DNA from 3 places in the Streptomyces sp. NPDC059696 genome. Region 2 is predicted to be linked to each of the others. Evidence: riboswitches for the same ligand, from Rfam matches in the RefSeq annotation. Region 2 holds a riboswitch; each other region holds the start of a gene.
The links. A riboswitch is a leader RNA that binds a small molecule or an ion and turns the genes downstream of it on or off. The one in region 2 is predicted to bind cyclic di-AMP.
Positions count from the first base shown of each region.

Region 1: it holds a riboswitch for cyclic di-AMP, as region 2 does, so the genes downstream of both, ACFV20_RS10640 (peptidoglycan DD-metalloendopeptidase family protein) here and ACFV20_RS21120 (M23 family metallopeptidase) in region 2, are expected to answer to the same signal.
Region 3: it holds a riboswitch for cyclic di-AMP, as region 2 does, so the genes downstream of both, ACFV20_RS01905 (NlpC/P60 family protein) here and ACFV20_RS21120 (M23 family metallopeptidase) in region 2, are expected to answer to the same signal.

Region 1 covers NZ_JBHWFG010000007.1:271,695-277,796, forward strand. Annotated here, with positions in the region: gene ACFV20_RS10630 (tyrosine-protein phosphatase) at 1-348, opposite strand, end outside; gene ACFV20_RS10635 (alpha-galactosidase) at 528-2,603, shown strand; cyclic di-AMP (ydaO/yuaA leader) riboswitch at 2,919-3,075, shown strand; gene ACFV20_RS10640 (peptidoglycan DD-metalloendopeptidase family protein) at 3,080-4,009, shown strand; gene ACFV20_RS10645 (SGNH/GDSL hydrolase family protein) at 4,317-5,102, shown strand; gene ACFV20_RS10650 (TetR/AcrR family transcriptional regulator) at 5,234-5,845, opposite strand; gene ACFV20_RS10655 (Glu/Leu/Phe/Val dehydrogenase dimerization domain-containing protein) at 5,945-6,102, opposite strand, start outside.
Region 2 covers NZ_JBHWFG010000018.1:113,703-119,804, forward strand. Annotated here, with positions in the region: gene ACFV20_RS21110 (M16 family metallopeptidase) at 1-849, shown strand, start outside; gene ACFV20_RS21115 (M16 family metallopeptidase) at 846-2,234, shown strand; cyclic di-AMP (ydaO/yuaA leader) riboswitch at 2,438-2,602, shown strand; gene ACFV20_RS21120 (M23 family metallopeptidase) at 2,615-3,403, shown strand; gene ACFV20_RS21125 (GntR family transcriptional regulator) at 3,635-4,330, shown strand; gene ACFV20_RS21130 (HPr family phosphocarrier protein) at 4,513-4,794, opposite strand; gene ACFV20_RS21135 (GNAT family N-acetyltransferase) at 4,975-6,102, shown strand, end outside.
Region 3 covers NZ_JBHWFG010000002.1:13,162-19,263, reverse strand. Annotated here, with positions in the region: gene ACFV20_RS01920 (hypothetical protein) at 1-245, shown strand, start outside; gene ACFV20_RS01915 (hypothetical protein) at 223-1,155, opposite strand; gene ACFV20_RS01910 (hypothetical protein) at 1,480-2,037, shown strand; gene ACFV20_RS01905 (NlpC/P60 family protein) at 2,123-3,301, opposite strand; cyclic di-AMP (ydaO/yuaA leader) riboswitch at 3,310-3,481, opposite strand; gene pcrA (DNA helicase PcrA) at 3,797-6,102, shown strand, end outside.

The sequences.
Region 1 (6,102 bases), on a different contig from region 2:
GGCGAGGATCTCGCGCAGCTGGTCCAGGTCGCCGTCGCGCACCATCTTCCAGAACTCGGCGCCGTCGGCGGGGTCGCTCAGCGGCAGGTTCACATTGCGCACGCCGGGCAGCTCGACGTCCGGCCCTTCCAGCTTCTGGTCGGCCGCGTTGCGGAAGTCGAAGATCGTGTGCAGGCCCAGACCGGTCAGGAACGCGGCGTCCTCCCCGGTCGCGTGGGCGAGGTGGCCGCTGCGGAACAGCACGCCCTGGCGCACCCGCCGCCCGTCGACGGTCGGAAGTCCGCCCACATCGCGGAAGTTGCGCACTCCGGCCAGCTCGGGCTCGGTCGACGGGACCTGCTGTGTCACGAGGGCTCCTCCCCTTCGGCGCCGCCGGCGCGGCTCGTCGACGGGCGTCACACGACGATACGACATGCCTGCCTGGGGCAATGAGTTGTCCACAGGCGTTGCCCGGAGCCCCCACGGCACTCGATGATGTTGCCGCCTGGTCGCACCTGGTCGGGCTTGTTCGAGTCTGTGAGGGCATGATGCTGGACATCTCCGAAGACGGTCGTACATGGGTGCTCTCCGGGCCGGCCAGCAGCTACGCCGTCCACGTCACCGACCGGGACGAGCTGCTGCACCTGCACTGGGGCCCCCGCATCGGCCCGGCCGACGCCGAGGCCCTCGCCCTGCGGCCGCTGCCGGACTACTGGCCCTTCGAATCGCCGCTCGACGGGCGCGAGGAGTACCCGGTCGAAGGCGGCCCCCGCTTCGTACGCCCCGCCCTGTCGGTACGCACGGCCGAGCGGCGGGGCACCGAGTGGGCCTACCAGGGGCACGACGCCGAGGACGGCGAGCTGCGGCTGCGCTTTCGCGACGGCGACCTGGACATCACGCTGCACTACCGGATGCGCCCCTCGACGGACGTCGTCGAGCGCTGGGTGACGCTGGCCAACCGGGGACCGGCCGTCGAACTGCTGCGCGCCGACTCCGCCACCTGGACCCTGCCCGACCGCGACACCTGGCGGCTCTCCCAGCTGCACGGCCGCTGGGGCGCCGAGTCCCGGCTGACCCGCTCCGTCCTCACCCACGGCGAGAAGGTCATCGGCAGCCGTCGCGGCCACACCTCCCACCAGCACCTGCCGTGGGTCGCCCTCGACACCGAGGCCACCGAGGAGCACGGCGAGGTCTACAGCTGCGCCCTGGGCTGGTCCGGGTCCTGGCGCATCGCCGTGGCCCAGCTCCCGGACGCGCGCGTGCAGATCACCGGCGGGGCCGGCCACGACGACTCCGGCCTGCTGATGCTGGGCACGGGGGAGTCGTACACGACCCCCGTCTTCGCCGGGCTCTGGAGCGACGGCGGCTTCGGCGGGGCGAGCCGCGCCTGGCACGCCTACCAGCGGACCCATGTGATCCCTGACGCCGGACGAGACCGGCCGGTGCTCTTCAACTCCTGGGAGGCCACCGAGTTCGACATCTCCGAGGAGCAGCAGCGGGCGCTCGCCGAGCGGGCCGCGGCCCTGGGTGTCGAACTGTTCGTGGTCGACGACGGCTGGTTCGGGGCCCGCACCAGCGACCGGGCCGGCCTCGGCGACTGGACCCCGAACCCCGACCGATTCCCGGGCGGACTGAAGCCGCTCGCCGACCATGTGCACGGCCTCGGCATGCAGTTCGGGATCTGGGTGGAGCCCGAGATGGTCAACCCGGACAGCGACCTGTACCGGGAACACCCCGACTGGGTTCAGTATCAAACAGGGCGAAAGCGGACGGAGTTCCGCAATCAGCTCGTACTGAACCTCGCCCGCGAGGATGTCCGGGAGTATCTGTGGGAGCGGCTCGACGGGCTCCTCTCCGGTGCGCCGATCGACTACGTGAAGTGGGACTTCAACCGCTGCTTCACGGATGCCGGATGGCCGGACGACGCCTATCCGCAACGGCTGTGGGCCGACCATGTCCACGGGCTGTACGCCTTGCTGGACCGGCTGCGGGCCGCCCATCCGGGGGTGGCCTTCGAGTCGTGCTCGGGCGGCGGCGGGCGGATCGACCTCGGTGTGCTGAGCCGCACGGACCAGGTGTGGACCTCCGACAACACCGACCCCCTGGACCGGCTCGCCATCCAGCACGGCTTCAGCCAGATCCATCCGGCCCGGGTCATGGCCGCCTGGGTCACGGACAGCCCGAACGCCATGCTCAACCACCGGGCCAGCTCGCTGCGGTTCCGCTTCGTCAGCGCCATGGCCGGGGTGCTCGGAGTCGGCGGTGACCTCACCGGGTGGACGCCCGCGGAACTCGCCGAGGCGGGCGAGTGGGTGGCGCTGTACAAGGAGATCCGGCCCCTGGTGCAGCGCGGTGACCTGTACCGGCTGCGGCCCCCGCAGGGCGGGCTGAGCGCCGTGCAGTACGTCCTCGGCGACGAGACGGTCGTCCTCGCCTGGCTCCAGGCGCAGCGCTACGGCGAGCCGGTGCCGGCGCTCCGGCTGCGCGGCCTCGATCCGGCAGCATCGTACGAATGCCTCGAAACGGGCGAAGTTCACCGCGGAGCGCTCCTTCTGCACCACGGGCTGCGCGTCGGCCTGCGCGGAGACCTGGACGCCGCGGTCGTCCGGCTTAAGCGGAAGTAGCCGTTCTGTCCGAATAGGGAATTACGGCCGCTAAGGCCTAACGTGCCCCGATCGTAAAGGAGATGGAATCGGGGCGCGTGACCATCGTCATATTCGTGACGATCCGCTGTCGCCATGTTCACGTAATCCCCGCACGGAGCAGGGTTATTGCGCGAAGCGGGAGATCGGTCATCCACGCTCGGTGACAGCACACGTGCCCATGTGTCGGGAAAAAACGGCCTCACGCGCAACCGCAAGCTTGTCCCTTTGCGTCTCGGTCGCTTACGTTCCACACCAATCCGGACGGACGCCTAATCCTGCCGCCGCCCGGAGCCCGCACACACTGACCCGACGCACGGCAGGAGCGGGGGACCCACAGGTAAGACGCCTGTTCCGGTTCCCGGAACGGCTTGGGGTTAAGCCGCGCCCCGGCGCGGCCGGGCATCTCCAGCCCGCACCCGACAGCTCACCTCGCAGGCGACGGAGAGGAATTCGCCATGCCCGCGAAGGGTAAGCACCGCCGTCCCAAGACCCAGCGTTTCACCCGCTCCATCGCCGTCGCCGGAACCGGTGGAGCCGCCCTCGCCCTGCCGCTCATGGGGGCCGCCGGCGCCCATGCCGCGACGCCGCAGTCGGCTCCGGAAAAGGCCGTCCAGTCCGCTCCGGTCGCCGGGAAAAAGGCCGCCGAAAAGAACGATGGCGCCCAGACCTACACCGTGAAGGCCGGCGATTACCTCGCCCGGATCGCCGACCAGCAGAACGTCAGCGGCGGCTGGAAGAAGCTCTACGCGGACAACCGTGATGCCGTGGGCTCCGACCCCTCGCTGATCCACCCGGGCCTGAAGCTCTCGATCGGCAAGAAGGCGGCGACCGCCCCGAAGGCCTCCGCCCCCGCCGCCCCGAAGACCTCGGCCCCGAAGACCTCGGCCCCGAAGCCCTCCGCCGCCGAGTCGGCCCCGAAGGCGCAGAGCGCCGCGAAGCCGGCCGCCGCCCAGCCCGCCGCCGAGAGCAACTCCACCGGCTACACGCTGCCGGTGGCCGGTGCCGCGGTCGGCACCCCGTACCACATGTCCGGCAGCATGTGGTCCAGCGGCTACCACACCGGTGTCGACTTCGTCGTCCCGACCGGCACGTCCCTCAAGGCCGTCGGCGCCGGCACGGTCGTCTCCGCCGGCTGGGGCGGGGCCTACGGCAACCAGGTCGTCATCAAGCTGAACGACGGTCACTACGCCCAGTACGCCCACCTGTCGCAGCTCTCCGTGTCGGCCGGCCAGAGCGTCACCGCCGGACAGCAGGTCGGCCTCTCCGGGGCGACCGGCAACGTGACCGGACCGCACCTGCACTTCGAGATCCGCACCACGCCGGACTACGGCTCGGACGTGGACCCGGTCGCCTTCCTGCGCTCGCACGGCGTCTCCGTCGGCTGACCCACCGCACGACCACCTGCCTGACACGCCTCCGAAGGCCGGACCCCGATCCCCGGGTCCGGCCTTCGGTGTGCGCACGTCCCGATGGCCTGCCGGTCCGTCCGGGGCCTTTTCCGGATCAGCGGGTTCCGGGTCTGACGGCTCACCCCGAAACATCCGTGACAAGCGGGGTATTCCGGAGTTGGCGAACACTTGAGGAGTGGCTTATCTCACCGCCCGTCAATCCTTTCCTACGGTCGCGTAAGTCACATTCAAAGGTGAATCATGAGCTGCTGTGGCAGACGATTCGAAGAGTGACAGCAGAGCAGTGATCGGGTCGTACGTGGCGCTGGGGGACAGCTTCACCGAGGGCGTCGGTGATCCCGGCCCCGACGGGGCATTCGTCGGCTGGGCCGACCGGTTCGCCGTCCTGCTCGCCGACCGCAGGCCCGAGGGAGACTTCCGGTACGCCAATCTCGCCGTACGCGGAAAGCTCCTCGACCAGATCGTGGCGGACCAGGTTCCGCGGGCCGTCGACATGGCCCCCGACCTCGTCTCGTTCTGCGCCGGGGGCAACGACATCATCCGGCCCGGCACCGACCCGGACGAGGTGGCCGAGCGCTTCGAACGGGCGCTGGCCCAGCTCACCGCCGTGTCCGGCACGGTCATGGTGACGACCGGGTTCGACACCCGCGGGGTGCCCGTGCTCAGGCATCTGCGCGGCAAGATCGCCACGTACAACGGACATGTGCGGGCCATCGCCGACCGGTACGGCTGCCCGGTGCTCGACCTGTGGTCCCTGCGCAGCGTGCAGGACCGCCGGGCCTGGGACGCCGACCGGCTGCACCTGTCGCCCGAGGGGCACACGCGCGTGGCGCTGCGCGCGGGCCAGGTGCTCGGCCTCGACGTGCCGGCCGACCCCGAGCAGGCGTGGCCGCCGCCGCCCCCGCGCGGTGCGCTCGACGTGCGGCGGGACAACGTCGCCTGGGCACGCGAGTTCCTGGTGCCGTGGATCGGGCGCCGGCTGCGCGGGCAGTCGTCGGGCGACCACGTGACGGCCAAGGGCGCGCTGTCGCCGGACGACATCAGGATGCGGATCGCGGCGGTGGCGTGAGAGCGGCTCCCGCCCGTGCGGGCCGCGCCGGGCGGAACACCGGCCCGGCCCGCACGGGCGGGGACGTCGCGCCCGGCGCGGCGAGAGGGCGTGCCGGGCCTCGCGGGGCGGGCGGCGCTTTGCGCAGCCCCCTAGGGAGCCGGCCGCTCCTGTGCCAGACCCAGTTCGCGGGCCAGCGCCTCCTCCACCCACTGCTGGGCCCGGGTGCGCGGCACCGCCCCGGCGTAGGACGTCAACTGGACGGCCAGGCCGTCGAGGAGAGCGGTCAGCCGCAGGGCCGTGCCGGCCGGGTCCGGACAGCGGAACTCACCCGCCGCCACACCCTCCGCGATCACCTCGGCCAGGGCCGCCTTCCACTGCCGGTCGAGATCCTGGGCGACCTCCCGCAGCGCCGGGTCGCGCAGCGCCGCCGCCCAGCCCTCGATCCACAGGCGCCAGCCCTTGGCCTGCCCCGTCGGGGCGTACCACCGTACGGCCGACCGCAGCCGGCGCAGTGCGGGCGAACGGCGGCCCAGCAGCCTGCGCAGATGGGCCAGATCGCCCTCCGCCGCGTGCCGGAACGCCGCGGCGACCAGCTGCTCCTTCGTCGAGAAGTGGTAGAGGACCAGCGCGTTGCTCACGCCGAGCGCCGAGGCCACGTCGGCGATCCTGACCGCCGCCACACCCCTCGCCTCGATCTGCTCGATGGCGGCCCGCAGCAGATCCCCGCGCCGCTCGGCCACACTCAACCGGACTCTCGTCACGCCGTCACCCTACCCACGCGCGTGCGGCCCCTCGACGGGGTGTTCCGGCCGGTCCGGCGGGGCCCGCCACGGACGTCGGCGCGGGTCCTGGCGGCTGCCTCAGCGGAACCAGCCGAAGCGCTCCGCGATCAGCGGCAGCCGGTCGGCCGCGATCGCGTGGGCGGCGGCCCGCGGTGTCGTCCCCTCGGCGCGTGCGCGGTCCAGCATCCGTTCGACCAGGGCACGCATCGACCGGCGGGTGTGGGCGAACGCCTCCT
Region 2 (6,102 bases):
GAGGGCCACCCGTACCACCACACGCCGATCGGCTCGATGGCCGACCTGGACGCGGCGACGCTGGAGGACGCGCGCGCCTTCTTCCGCACCTACTACGCGCCGAACAACGCCGTGCTGTCCGTGGTCGGCGACATCGACCCGGAGCAGACCCTCGCCTGGGTCGAGAAGTACTTCGGCTCCATCCCCGGCCACAACGGCAAGCCCGCCCCCCGCGACGGCTCGCTGCCGGAGATCATCGGCGAGCAGCTGCGCGAGGTCGTCGAGGAGGAGGTCCCGGCCCGTGCCCTGATGGCCGCCTACCGCCTGCCGCACGACGGCACGCGGGAGTGCGACGCGGTCGACCTGGCCCTCACCGTCCTCGGCGGCGGCGAGTCCTCCCGCCTCTACAACCGCCTCGTGCGCCGCGACCGCACGGCCGTGGCGGCCGGCTTCGGCCTGCTGCGGCTCGCCGGGGCGCCCTCCCTGGGGTGGCTGGACGTGAAGACCTCCGGTGACGTGGAGGTTCCGGTCATCGAGACCGCCATCGACGAGGAGCTCGCCCGGTTCGCCGAGGAGGGCCCCACGGCCGAGGAGATGGAGCGCGCCCAGGCCCAGTTGGAGCGCGAGTGGCTGGACCGGCTCGGCACGGTCGCGGGCCGCGCCGACGAACTGTGCCGGTACGCCGTGCTGTTCGGCGACCCGCAGCTGGCCCTGACCGCGGTCCAGCGCGTGCTGGAGATCACGCCGGAGGAGGTCCAGGAGGTCGCCAAGGCCCGCCTGCGGCCCGACAACCGTGCGGTCCTCGTCTACGAGCCGACCGCCCCCGCAACCCCCGCCGACCAGGACGAGAACGAGGAGGCGGCCCGGTGACCGAGCTCGCCACGATGGACTTCCACCCCCGGCCGCAGGCGGGCGACGCCAAGCCGTGGGCCTTCCCCGCCCCCGAGCGCGGCGCGCTCGGCAACGGCCTGACGGTGCTGCGCTGCCACCGCCCCGGCCAGCAGGTCGTCGCCGTGGAGGTGCTGCTCGACGCCCCCCTGGACGCCGAGCCCGCCGGCCTCGACGGTGTGGCCACGATCATGGCCCGGGCGTTCTCCGAGGGCACCGACAAGCACTCCGCCGAGGACTTCGCGGCCGAGCTGGAGCGTGCCGGCGCCACCCTCGACGCGCACGCCGACCACCCCGGTGTCCGGCTCAGCCTGGAGGTGCCGGCCTCCCGGCTCGCCAAGGGGCTGGGGCTGATCGCCGACGCCCTGAGGGCGCCCGCGTTCGCCGACAGCGAGGTCGAGCGGCTGGTGAACAACCGCCTCGACGAGATCCCGCACGAGCTGGCCAACCCCTCGCGCCGCGGCGCGAAGGAGCTCTCCAAGGAGCTGTTCCCGGCGGACTCCCGCATGTCGCGGCCGCGGCAGGGCACCGAGGAGACCGTCGCCGCGATCGACTCCGCGGCCGTACGCGCCTTCTACGAGAAGCACGTCCGTCCCGCCACCGCCACCGCCGTGGTCGTCGGCGACCTCACGGGCATCGACCTCGACGCCCTGCTCGCGGACACGCTGGGCGCCTGGACGGGCTCCCCGGCGGAGCCGCGGCCGGTGCCGCCGGTGACCGCCGACGACACCGGCCGGGTCGTCATCGTGGACCGCCCCGGCGCCGTCCAGACGCAGCTGCTGATCGGCCGGATCGGTCCCGACCGGCACGACCGCGTGTGGCCGGCGCAGGTGCTCGGCACGTACTGCCTGGGCGGCACCCTCACCTCGCGCCTGGACCGCGTCCTGCGCGAGGAGAAGGGCTACACCTACGGCGTCCGGGCGTTCGGCCAGGTCCTCCGGTCCGCCCCGGACGGCACCGGTGCCGCGCTGCTCGCCATCAGCGGGTCCGTGGACACCCCCAACACCGGCCCCGCCCTGGAGGACCTCTGGACGGTGCTGCGCACCCTGGCCGCGGAGGGCCTGACCGACGCCGAACGGGACGTCGCCGTGCAGAACCTGGTCGGCGTGGCGCCGCTCAAGTACGAGACGGCGGCGGCCGTCGCGAGCACGCTGGCCGACCAGGTCGAGCAGCACCTGCCCGACGACTACCAGGCCACGCTGTACCGGCAGCTCGCTGCGACCGGCACCGTGGAGGCCACCGCGGCGGCCGTCAGCGCCTTCCCGGTGGACCGCCTGGTGACGGTCCTCGTCGGTGACGCGGCGCAGATCAAGGCCCCCGTGGAGGCCCTCGGCATCGGCGAAGTCACCGTCGTCTCCGCCGAGTAGCAGCCGAGGAGCGGCAGGCACGCGCAGGGGCCCTGGATGTCTTTGAAGGCACCAGGGTCCCTTTGTGCCCGAATTGGTATGGGAGTTGCCTGTCTGACCTGTGGGATGCGCTACAAAAGCCGGGATTCGTTTGGGAATTGAAAGCGGCGCCGCTTAGCGTCGTCCGGGCTGTTCGTCAGGCAGTGCGCCGCGCCCGCGGCACCGGACAGTCATCGCCGAGTCCCCGTACGGCGCGAGCCAGGGGAGCCGGGGACCCACCGCAGTCCCTGGGGTGAATCGGACTCCCGCGCGTGCCGCGAGGGAGCCCGTAGGAGACCTTCCTGCTCCGAACCCGTCAGCTAACCCGGTAGGCGAGAGGGAAGGAAAGGATCAGCCACCACATGGCGTTCACTCGCGCCACCGGGAAGCACCGGCGTCCCAGCAGGATCCAGCGCGGCACCGCCCGTGCGGCAGGCGTGGCGGCCCTCGCCACCACCGGCGTGATCGGCACCGTGGCGGCCCCCGCGGCCTTCGCCGCCGAGCCCAGCGCGGAGCAGACGGGTCTCACCCCGGTCGTCACCATGGGCGACACCGTCGCCCAGCAGATCGACGCCCAGGCCGTCGCGCAGCATCAGGCCGCCGAGGAGGCCGCCGCCAAGCAGAAGGCCGAGGAGGCCGCCCGCAAGCGGGCCGCCGAGGTGGCCGAGCGGGCCAAGGAGGCGGCCGAGAAGGCCCGTGCGGCCAAGGAGCGCGCCGCCCGCGAGGCCGAGCGCAAGCGCCTCAACGCCTTCGTGGCCCCGATCTCCGGCTCGTACGTGTCCACCGCCTACAAGGCCAGCAGCGGTCTGTGGTCCTCCGGCAGCCACACCGGCGTGGACTTCCACGCCGCCAGCGGCACCTCCGTCCACGCGGTCGGCATGGGCGAGGTCGTCGAGGCCGGCTGGGGCGGCTCCTACGGCAACAACATCGTGATCAAGATGAACGACGGCACGTACACCCAGTACGGCCACCTGTCGTCCATCGGCGTCTCGGTCGGCCAGAAGGTCACCCCCGGCCAGCAGATCGGCCTGTCCGGCGCGACCGGCAACGTCACCGGCCCGCACCTGCACTTCGAGGCCCGTACGAGCCCCGAGTACGGCTCGGACATCGACCCGGTCGCCTACCTCCGTTCGCACGGCGTCAGCCTCTGACCGGAAGCTCGTCGCCGTTTTCGAAAGCCCCGGCTCCCCGAGCCGGGGCTTTCGGCGTTCGCGCACCGCGTGACGGCACCCCGGTCGCCTCCGGGCGGCTCCTCGGATGTCCGCTGTCCAAAAAATATCCATGGATTCCCGCTGGCCGTCGGAAATTCCGGCTCATTGCAATAGAGTCACGGAACACGCGCCGCTCGCCGGCGTTTCACGGGGATTAAGCGGAGGTCGGTCATGCGTATTCCCGCGCACTCGGTGTGCACCGCCATCCGGGACGACATCGTCGCGGGGGTCCACGCGCGCGGCAGCCGGCTCACCGAGGAACTCCTGGCCCGCCGATACGGCGTCTCGCGGGTACCGGTCCGGGAGGCGCTGCGCACGCTGGAGGCCGAGGGCTTCGTGGTGACCCGCCGGCACGCGGGCGCGTGCGTGGCCGAACCCACCGAGCAGGAGGCGGCCGACCTGCTGGAGATGCGGATGCTCCTGGAGCCGCTCGGTGCGGCCCGAGCCGCCCAGCGCCGCACCGAGGCGCATCTGAAGGTCCTGCGCGGCCTGGTCCGCCTGGGCCAGGACCGGGCCCGTCGCGGCACCAGCGACGACCTGCGCTCCCTGGGCGTGTGGTTCCACGAGACGCTCGCCCAGGCCTCCGGCAGCCCCGCCCTGACCTCGATGCTCACCCAGCTCCGCCACAAGATCACGTGGATGTACGCCGTGGAGGCGCCGCTCAGCCCGGTGGAGTCCTGGACGGAGCACGGCGCGATCGTGGACGCGGTGGCGCGTGGGGACGGCGAGCGCGCGCGGGCGGTCACGGCGCTGCACATCGAGCGCGCGACCGGAGCGCACCGCCTGCGGATCGGCCCCGCGGCGGAACGGGCCGATCGCGTGAGGAAATCGCAACATGCCGTAAACACGGAGAGCCTGCGGCATTAACACGGCGGCCGTATACAAAGAGGGGGAAATTCCCCGAGTTCTTCGACGTGTGTTCTCGTGGGATTAATTTCCGCTGCCTGGCCGCGGAAATCGCTTCTCCCTGACGATCGCCAATGGCGAAGGGCCCGCCCGGTGAATTCGGACGAGCCCTTCACTGTGCGCCGGATCGGGCGCCGGGGAAATCAGACGGTCTCGGGCAGTTCCTCGAGACCCTCGGAGACCAGCTTCGCCAGCCGGTCGAGGGCGGCGTCCGCGCCCTCGGCGTCGGAGGCGAGGACGATCTCCTCGCCCCCCTGGGCGCCGAGGCCCAGGACGGCCAGCATCGAGGCCGCGTTGACGGGGTTGCCGTCAGCCTTGGCGATCGTCACCGGGACGCCTGCGGCCGTGGCGGCTCGGACGAAGATGGAGGCGGGGCGGGCGTGGAGGCCCTCGGCCCAGCCGACGTTGACGCGGCGCTCAGCCATGTGTTGCTGCCCTTCGGTGTTCAGGGTTGTCTAGACCAGTTTCCCATATGGTGAAGCCCACCCGGAGCGGTCCTGTCGTTCCGCTCCGGAAGGTGCCGTCGGATCGCGGCCTCGACCCGACTGACGCCCTCCACAGACTGCCTCGCGCCGTTGTCAGGCGCTAGCCGTACTCTGGGGCCCATGCAGACCTCGCCGGACCGGCACGAGTATCCCGCCCACTGGGAAGCCGACGTGGTGCTGCGCGACGGAGGCACCGCGCGCATCCGGCCCATCACCGTTGATGACGCCGATCGCCTGGTCAGCTTCTACGAGCAGGTCTCCGACGAGTCGAAGTACTACCGCTTCTTCGCGCCGTACCCTCGCCTGTCCGCCAAGGACGTCCACCGCTTCACGCACCACGACTTTGTGGACCGGGTGGGACTCGCGGCCACGGTCGGCGGCGAGTTCATCGCCACCGTACGCTACGACCGGATCGGCGCAGACGGAACGCCCGCGTCCGCACCCGCCGACGAGGCCGAGGTCGCCTTCCTCGTGCAGGACGCCCACCAGGGCCGCGGGGTCGCCTCCGCCCTGCTCGAACACATCGGAGCCGTCGCCCGCGAGCGCGGCATCCGCCGCTTCGCCGCCGAGGTGCTGCCCGCCAACACCAAGATGATCAAGGTGTTCACGGACGCCGGCTACACCCAGAAGCGCAGCTTCGAGGACGGCGTCGTCCGTCTGGAGTTCGACCTCGAACCCACCGACCGCTCCCTCGCCGTGCAGTACGCGCGCGAACACCGCGCCGAGGCACGCTCGGTGCAGCGGCTGCTGGCCCCCGGCTCGGTCGCCGTCATCGGCGCCGGCCGCACACCGGGCGGCGTGGGCCGCAGCGTCCTGGGCAACATCCGGGACGCGGGCTTCACCGGCCGCCTGTACGCGGTGAACAAGGCCCTCCCCGAGGGGCACAAGGAGCTCGACGGCGTACCCGCCCACCGTTCGGTGCGGGACATCGACGGCCCGGTCGACCTCGCGGTCGTCGCCGTCCCCGCCGAGCACGTCCCCGAGGTCGTCACCGAGTGCGGCGAACACGGCGTGCAGGGGCTGGTCGTGGTGTCCGCCGGGTACGCCGAGAGCGGCCCCGAGGGGCGCGAACGCCAGCGCGCCCTGGTGCGGCACGCGCGTACGTACGGCATGCGGATCATCGGCCCCAACGCCTTCGGCATCATCAACACCTCACCCCGGGTACGCCTCAACGCCTCCCTCGCCCCCGAGGTGCCGCGCCCGGGCCGGATCGGCCTGTTCGCCCAGTCCGGCGCCATCGGCGTCGCC
Region 3 (6,102 bases), on a different contig from region 2:
TCACCCCCGCGATGCTGCACGGCGCGTTCACGATGCTGGTCACCGGTGTGGTCCTGGTCGGCCTCAACCAGGCCGACGACCAGCCCGTGAACAACGTCAAGATCGGCGTGAAGCTGGCCCTGCTGATCGTGATCCTCGGCCTGGTCTACGTGAAGCGGGACGAAGAGAAGGTCGACAAGGGCCTCTTCGGCCTGGTGGGTCTGCTGACCACGGCGAACATCTTCATCGCCGTGCTCTGGACCTGATCCGGGAGCGCCGGGCGGAGGCGAGGGCCCAGGCGGTGCACCCGAGCCAGGCGGCCACCGCGATCCACAGCAGCACCTCCCCGGCGATGTCGAGCCAGGGGACGTCGAGGGCGGCGGCGACCGCGAGGGTCGCCGTGGCCGTCACGACCGCGGCGAACACGGTCGCCCAGCGCCGCACGTCGTAATGGTGGCGGGGCCAGAAGAGCTCGGCGAGGAGCAGGGCGACGCAGGCGGCCAGCGCCAGCACGAGCAGCGTGACCGTCGTCGTGCGCAGGACGTCGGCGTTCTCCTCGTTCCACAGGTACAGGCGCGGGCCGTCGGCGGCGAACAGCCGCGCTCCGGCCAGTGCCGACAGGGCGAGGGCACCGGCCGCCAGCCAGTGGTCCCCGCGCCCTTCCTCCACCTGCCGGGGCTGGAAGCGGAACAGGGCGAAGCCGTAGAGCGCGAGCCCCAGCCAGAACAGCACGAGGGCCGCGTGGGCGAGCCAGGCCGCCGCGTCGGCCGCGGCGAGCGTCGCGCCGAGCACGGCGAGTCCCTCGGTGGCCACGCAGCGCAGGAACACCGTTCCGCGTCGGCCCTGGGCCTCCGCGGTGAGCAGCACCGCCCAGAGCACCATGGCGAGCGCCAGGAGTGCCGCCGCCAGGGTCTGCTGCCCGGCCGCGGAGAAGCCGGCACCCAGGACGGCGGTCGCCGCCACCATGGTCAGCGCGGCCGGCGTCTCCGTGCGCCGCTCGCCGTGCGCCGCCCGCTGGGCCAGACCCGCGGCCGCGAGCAGCCAGGCCGCGCAGGCCAGGGCGAGGGTGATGCGGGCGAGGGCGGCGTACCCCGCCGAGTCCAGGCCGACCGACACGATGCCGGTCGCCAGCGCATACGTCGGCCACCAGGTGGCGAACGGGGAGGGACCGGACATAGCGCCGATGCTAGAGAGCGGCGCGCGCGTTACGTGAGGGGCACGCGCGTGTGCCCCCAAGAAGCGAGGAAACTGTCCGGTCGAGTTCTCGCGGGCCGGGTTTTCGGCACCGCCTTTGATGGAAGTGGCGCGTCGCCCTCAGGCTGGGCCGTCGACGGAAAAGGGTGGCCGAAAAGCAGTCAGTCCCTTGACGACCTGCGGAAAGGGAAGGCGGCGCTCCGTATTTCCGCAAGCTCAAAACCAGCTCAATAGGCTATTACAGGCTTTCTGGAGGGCTATAAAGTCTCACTCGTTCGCAAAACGAGTACATGACAAAGGAGCCCCGTGTTCACGCGTTCCGCCCTCCGTAACACCGTCGTCGCCGCAGCCGTGGCCATGACTGCCGTCACCGCGACCAGCGCCAGCGCCGCCTCCGGCTTAGGCGCCGAGGAACCGAAGGTCATCGCCCTAGGCGGCAACACGGGCCTCAAGATGATCGAAGGCGCCGAGGGCGCGGCTCTTCTGCGGGCCGACGCCACCGTGACCGCGGCCGCCGCCAACGTGTGCGGCTCCGGCTACACGATCTCCGCCGGCGCCGCGCGCTACGGCAATAACGCCAGCCTCTACCTGTGGTGGAACGGCAAGTACAGCGGCAGCAACAAGCTGTACGACAAGTACATCTGCGGTGTCCTCTTCAATGACACCGGCTCCGCGCGCTCCATGGGCATCCGGCTGAAGGACAACTTCACCGACACGCCTCACGCCGAGGACTTCGGCACGTACAGCACCTACGCCGGGCCCGTCTATCAGAAACGCGGCGGCTGCGGCGAGGCGTACTCCTACATGAAGTCCGGGAGCACTGTCGTCGTCGACAACACCTACACCATGTCCGGATGCAACTGATCTCCACGCGTGGCCGGCTGCGCCCCCTCGTTCAGGGCGCAGCCGTCGCCGCCGTCCAGCTCCTGAGCCTCCCCGCGGAGGCCTCTCAGGCCGGGCGGACCACGCTGTGGATCGCCGATTCGCCGTCGTAGTAGATCGACTCCTCGCGGACGTACGTGCCGGGCTTCGGGGCGTGGATCATCATGCCGTTTCCGATGTAGATCCCGACGTGGGTGACGTCGTCGTAGAAGAAGACCAGGTCACCGGGCTGGGCCTGGGAGAGCGGAACCGTGGTGCCGGCGTTCACCTGGTCGTAGGTCGTGCGCGGCAGGGTGACGCCCGCGGCCTTCCACGCGGCCTGGGTCAGGCCCGAGCAGTCGTAGGAGCCGGGGCCGACGGCGCCCCACACGTACGGCTTGCCGATCTGGGCGCGGGCGAAGGCCAGCGCCTTGTCGGCCTTGGTGGCGTACGAGGAGTCGGCCGGGGGTGTGGAGGAGGTCGAGCCGGAGCCCGTGGAGCCCGACGAGGCGGTCCCGCCGTCCTGCTGTCGGGAGGCCTCCTCCTGGGCCTGCTGCCGCGCGGCCTGCTGCCGGGCCAGTTCGTCGGCCTTGCGGGCGGCCTCCGCCCGCTTCTCCTTCTCGATCGCCGCGAGCCGGGCCTTCTCCTCGGCGGTCAGCTTCGACATCAGCTCGCGTGCCTCGGCGAGCTTGCGCTGGACGGTGGCCTTGGCCGTCTTCAGGCCGTCCTGCGAGTCGGTGAGCGTCTCGAGGCTCTCGGTGGCCTCCTGGCGCTTCTTCATCGTCTCGGACTGCTGGGTGACGTAGTCGTCGACCGCGACCTTCTGGCGGCCCGTCATCCGGTCCATCAGCTGGGTCTGGTCGAAGTAGTCCTGCGGGGTGTCCGCCAGCAGGAACGTCGCCGTGTCCGGGGCGGCGGCGCCGGTGCGGTACTGGGCGGAGGCGAAGGATCCCAGCTCCTCGCGCGCCTCGTTGAGCTTCTGGGTGCGCTGGGCGACGTCGTCGAGGAGGGTGTCGACGCGCTTGCGCTGCTTCGCGGTCTTCTCCTTGGCCGCGTTGTACTTGTCGGTCGCCGACTCGGCCTGGCGGTACAGGTCGTCGACCTTCTTCTCGACGTCCTCCAGGCTGGGCTTGTCGTCGGCCGCGGGGGCGGCGGTGGCCGACTGGGAGAGCAGGGCCACGGAGGTGAGGGCCGCCGTTGCGAGGGCGGGGGTCCGTATGCCTGCCATGCGCGTACCCGTAGGACGCGACTTGCGGTGCGACGCCAAGGGAGGCGACTCCTTCCATGTTCCGCCTACCGGGTTAGCTGTCGGGTTCGGGCGGGTGGTTCGGAAGGTTTGCCCTACGGCCTCTCCGCTCAGGGAGTCGGGCCGATTCACCCCAGGTTCACGGTTGGGTCCCCGGCTCCGGCTGCCGCTGCGGCACACCGGACTCGGCGGAGGCCGCGCGGCCCGGCGACGTTCGCCGGTGGGGGTCGTGCGGCCTGGTCGCACGGTAGCCAACTCGTGTGGCCCCTGTGAAGGTTGATGGGTGATATGCCCGATACATTTTCGTGACCTTATCCCCGGGCGTTGCCGAGAGTCAGCGATCAAGGGTGATTGGTGGGTGAAGATCCCCATATGTGGGGACCGTAGCGGGGCGTGATCACGCGGTCATGGAGGGCGACAACGCGCCGCCGGGCGGTCGGCGGAAGGACCGGGCGCCCGCGGATGTTCTCAGGGCGGCGGCGGTCTGTCAGTGGGGCGCCCTAGACTCGGAGAGCGATGAGCAGCCTCTTTGACGACAACTTCCTGGCGAACCTCCAGGCCCAGCGGGGCCCGGCCGACGAACCCCCGCCGCCGCCCGAGGACGATCACGTTCCGGAGCCGATCCCCGACGATCTGTTCGGCGGGAAGTTCGACACGCCCCCGGACCGGGACGCCTACTACCGCGACGGCGCCCCCCGCCCGGTGATCGACTCCGCCGCGCTGCTGGAAGGGCTGAACGACAACCAGCGCGCCGCCGTCGTCCACTCCGGCTCCCCGCTGCTCATCGTGGCCGGCGCCGGCTCCGGCAAGACCCGCGTGCTCACCCACCGCATCGCCCACCTGCTCGCCGAGCGGGACGTGCACCCGGGCCAGATCCTCGCGATCACCTTCACCAACAAGGCCGCCGGGGAGATGAAGGAGCGTGTCGAGCAGCTCGTCGGCCCGCGCGCCAACGCCATGTGGGTCATGACCTTCCACAGTGCGTGCGTGCGCATCCTGCGCCGGGAGAGCAAGAAGCTCGGCTTCACCTCCTCCTTCTCGATCTACGACGCCGCCGACTCCAAGCGTCTGATGGCCCTGGTCTGCCGCGACCTGGACCTCGACCCCAAGCGCTTCCCGCCGAAGTCCTTCAGCGCCAAGATCAGCAACCTGAAGAACGAGCTGATCGACGAGGAGGACTTCGCCGCCCAGGCCACCGACGGCTTCGAGAAGACCCTCGCCCAGGCCTACGCCATGTACCAGTCGCGGCTGCGCGAGGCGAACGCCCTCGACTTCGACGACCTGATCATGACGACGGTCAACCTGCTGCGCGCCTTCCCGGACGTCGCCGAGCACTACCGCCGCCGCTTCCGGCACGTCCTGGTCGACGAGTACCAGGACACCAACCACGCGCAGTACGCCCTGGTCCGCGAGCTGGTCGGCACCTCGGAGCACCCGGTCGACGTGCCGCCCGAGGCCGAGATCCCGCCCGCCGAGCTGTGCGTGGTCGGTGACGCCGACCAGTCGATCTACGCCTTCCGCGGCGCGACGATCCGCAACATCCTCCAGTTCGAGGAGGACTACCCGGACGCGACGACCATCCTGCTGGAGCAGAACTACCGCTCCACGCAGACGATCCTCAGCGCCGCCAACGCCGTCATCGAGCGCAACGAGTCCCGCCGCCCCAAGAACCTGTGGACCAACGCGGGCGCGGGCGCCACGATCACCGGGTACGTCGCCGACACCGAGCACGACGAGGCGCAGTTCGTCGCCGACGAGATAGACCGCCTCACGGACGCCGGCGAGGCCAAGGCCGGCGACGTCGCCGTCTTCTACCGCACCAACGCCCAGTCCCGTGTCTTCGAAGAGGTCTTCATCCGCGTCGGCCTGCCCTACAAGGTCGTCGGCGGAGTCCGCTTCTACGAGCGCAAGGAGGTCCGGGACGTCCTGGCCTACCTGCGCGTGCTGTCCAACCCCGAGGACTCGGTGCCGCTGCGCCGGATCCTCAACGTCCCCAAGCGGGGCATCGGCGACCGCGCCGAGGCGATGATCGACGCCCTGTCTCAGCGCGAGAAGATCAGCTTCCCGCAGGCGCTCAAGCGTGTCGACGAGGCGTACGGCATGGCCGCGCGCTCCACCAACGCCGTCAAGCGGTTCAACACGCTGATGGAGGACCTGCGCACCGTCGTCGAGTCCGGCGCCGGACCGGCCACGGTGCTGGAAGCCGTCCTGGAGCGCACCGGCTACCTCGCCGAACTCCAGGCCTCCACCGACCCGCAGGACGAGACCCGGATCGAGAACCTCCAGGAACTCGCCGCCGTCGCCATGGAGTTCGAGCAGGAGCGCGGCGAGGACGAGCAGGCCTCCCTGTCCGACTTCCTCGAACAGGTCGCCCTGGTCGCCGACTCCGACCAGATCCCCGACGAGGAGGACGGCGACGGCGTCATCACGCTGATGACCCTGCACACCGCCAAGGGCCTGGAGTTCCCGGTCGTCTTCCTGACCGGCATGGAGGACGGCGTCTTCCCGCACATGCGCGCCCTCGGCCAGACCAAGGAGCTGGAGGAAGAGCGGCGCCTGGCCTACGTCGGCATCACGCGCGCGCGGGAGCGGCTGTATCTGACGCGGTCCACCCTGCGCAGCGCCTGGGGCCAGCCCTCCTACAACCCGCCCTCGCGGTTCCTGGAGGAGATCCCCCCGGCCCACGTGGAGTGGAAGCGGACGGGAGCGACCGCGCCCGCGTCCTCCGGACCGGTCTCGGCGGTGGCGGCCTCGCTGTCGTCGTCCCGCTCGCGCTCGTCGGCGTCGGGCGCCTCCGGTTTCGCCACGCGCCGCACCTCCGA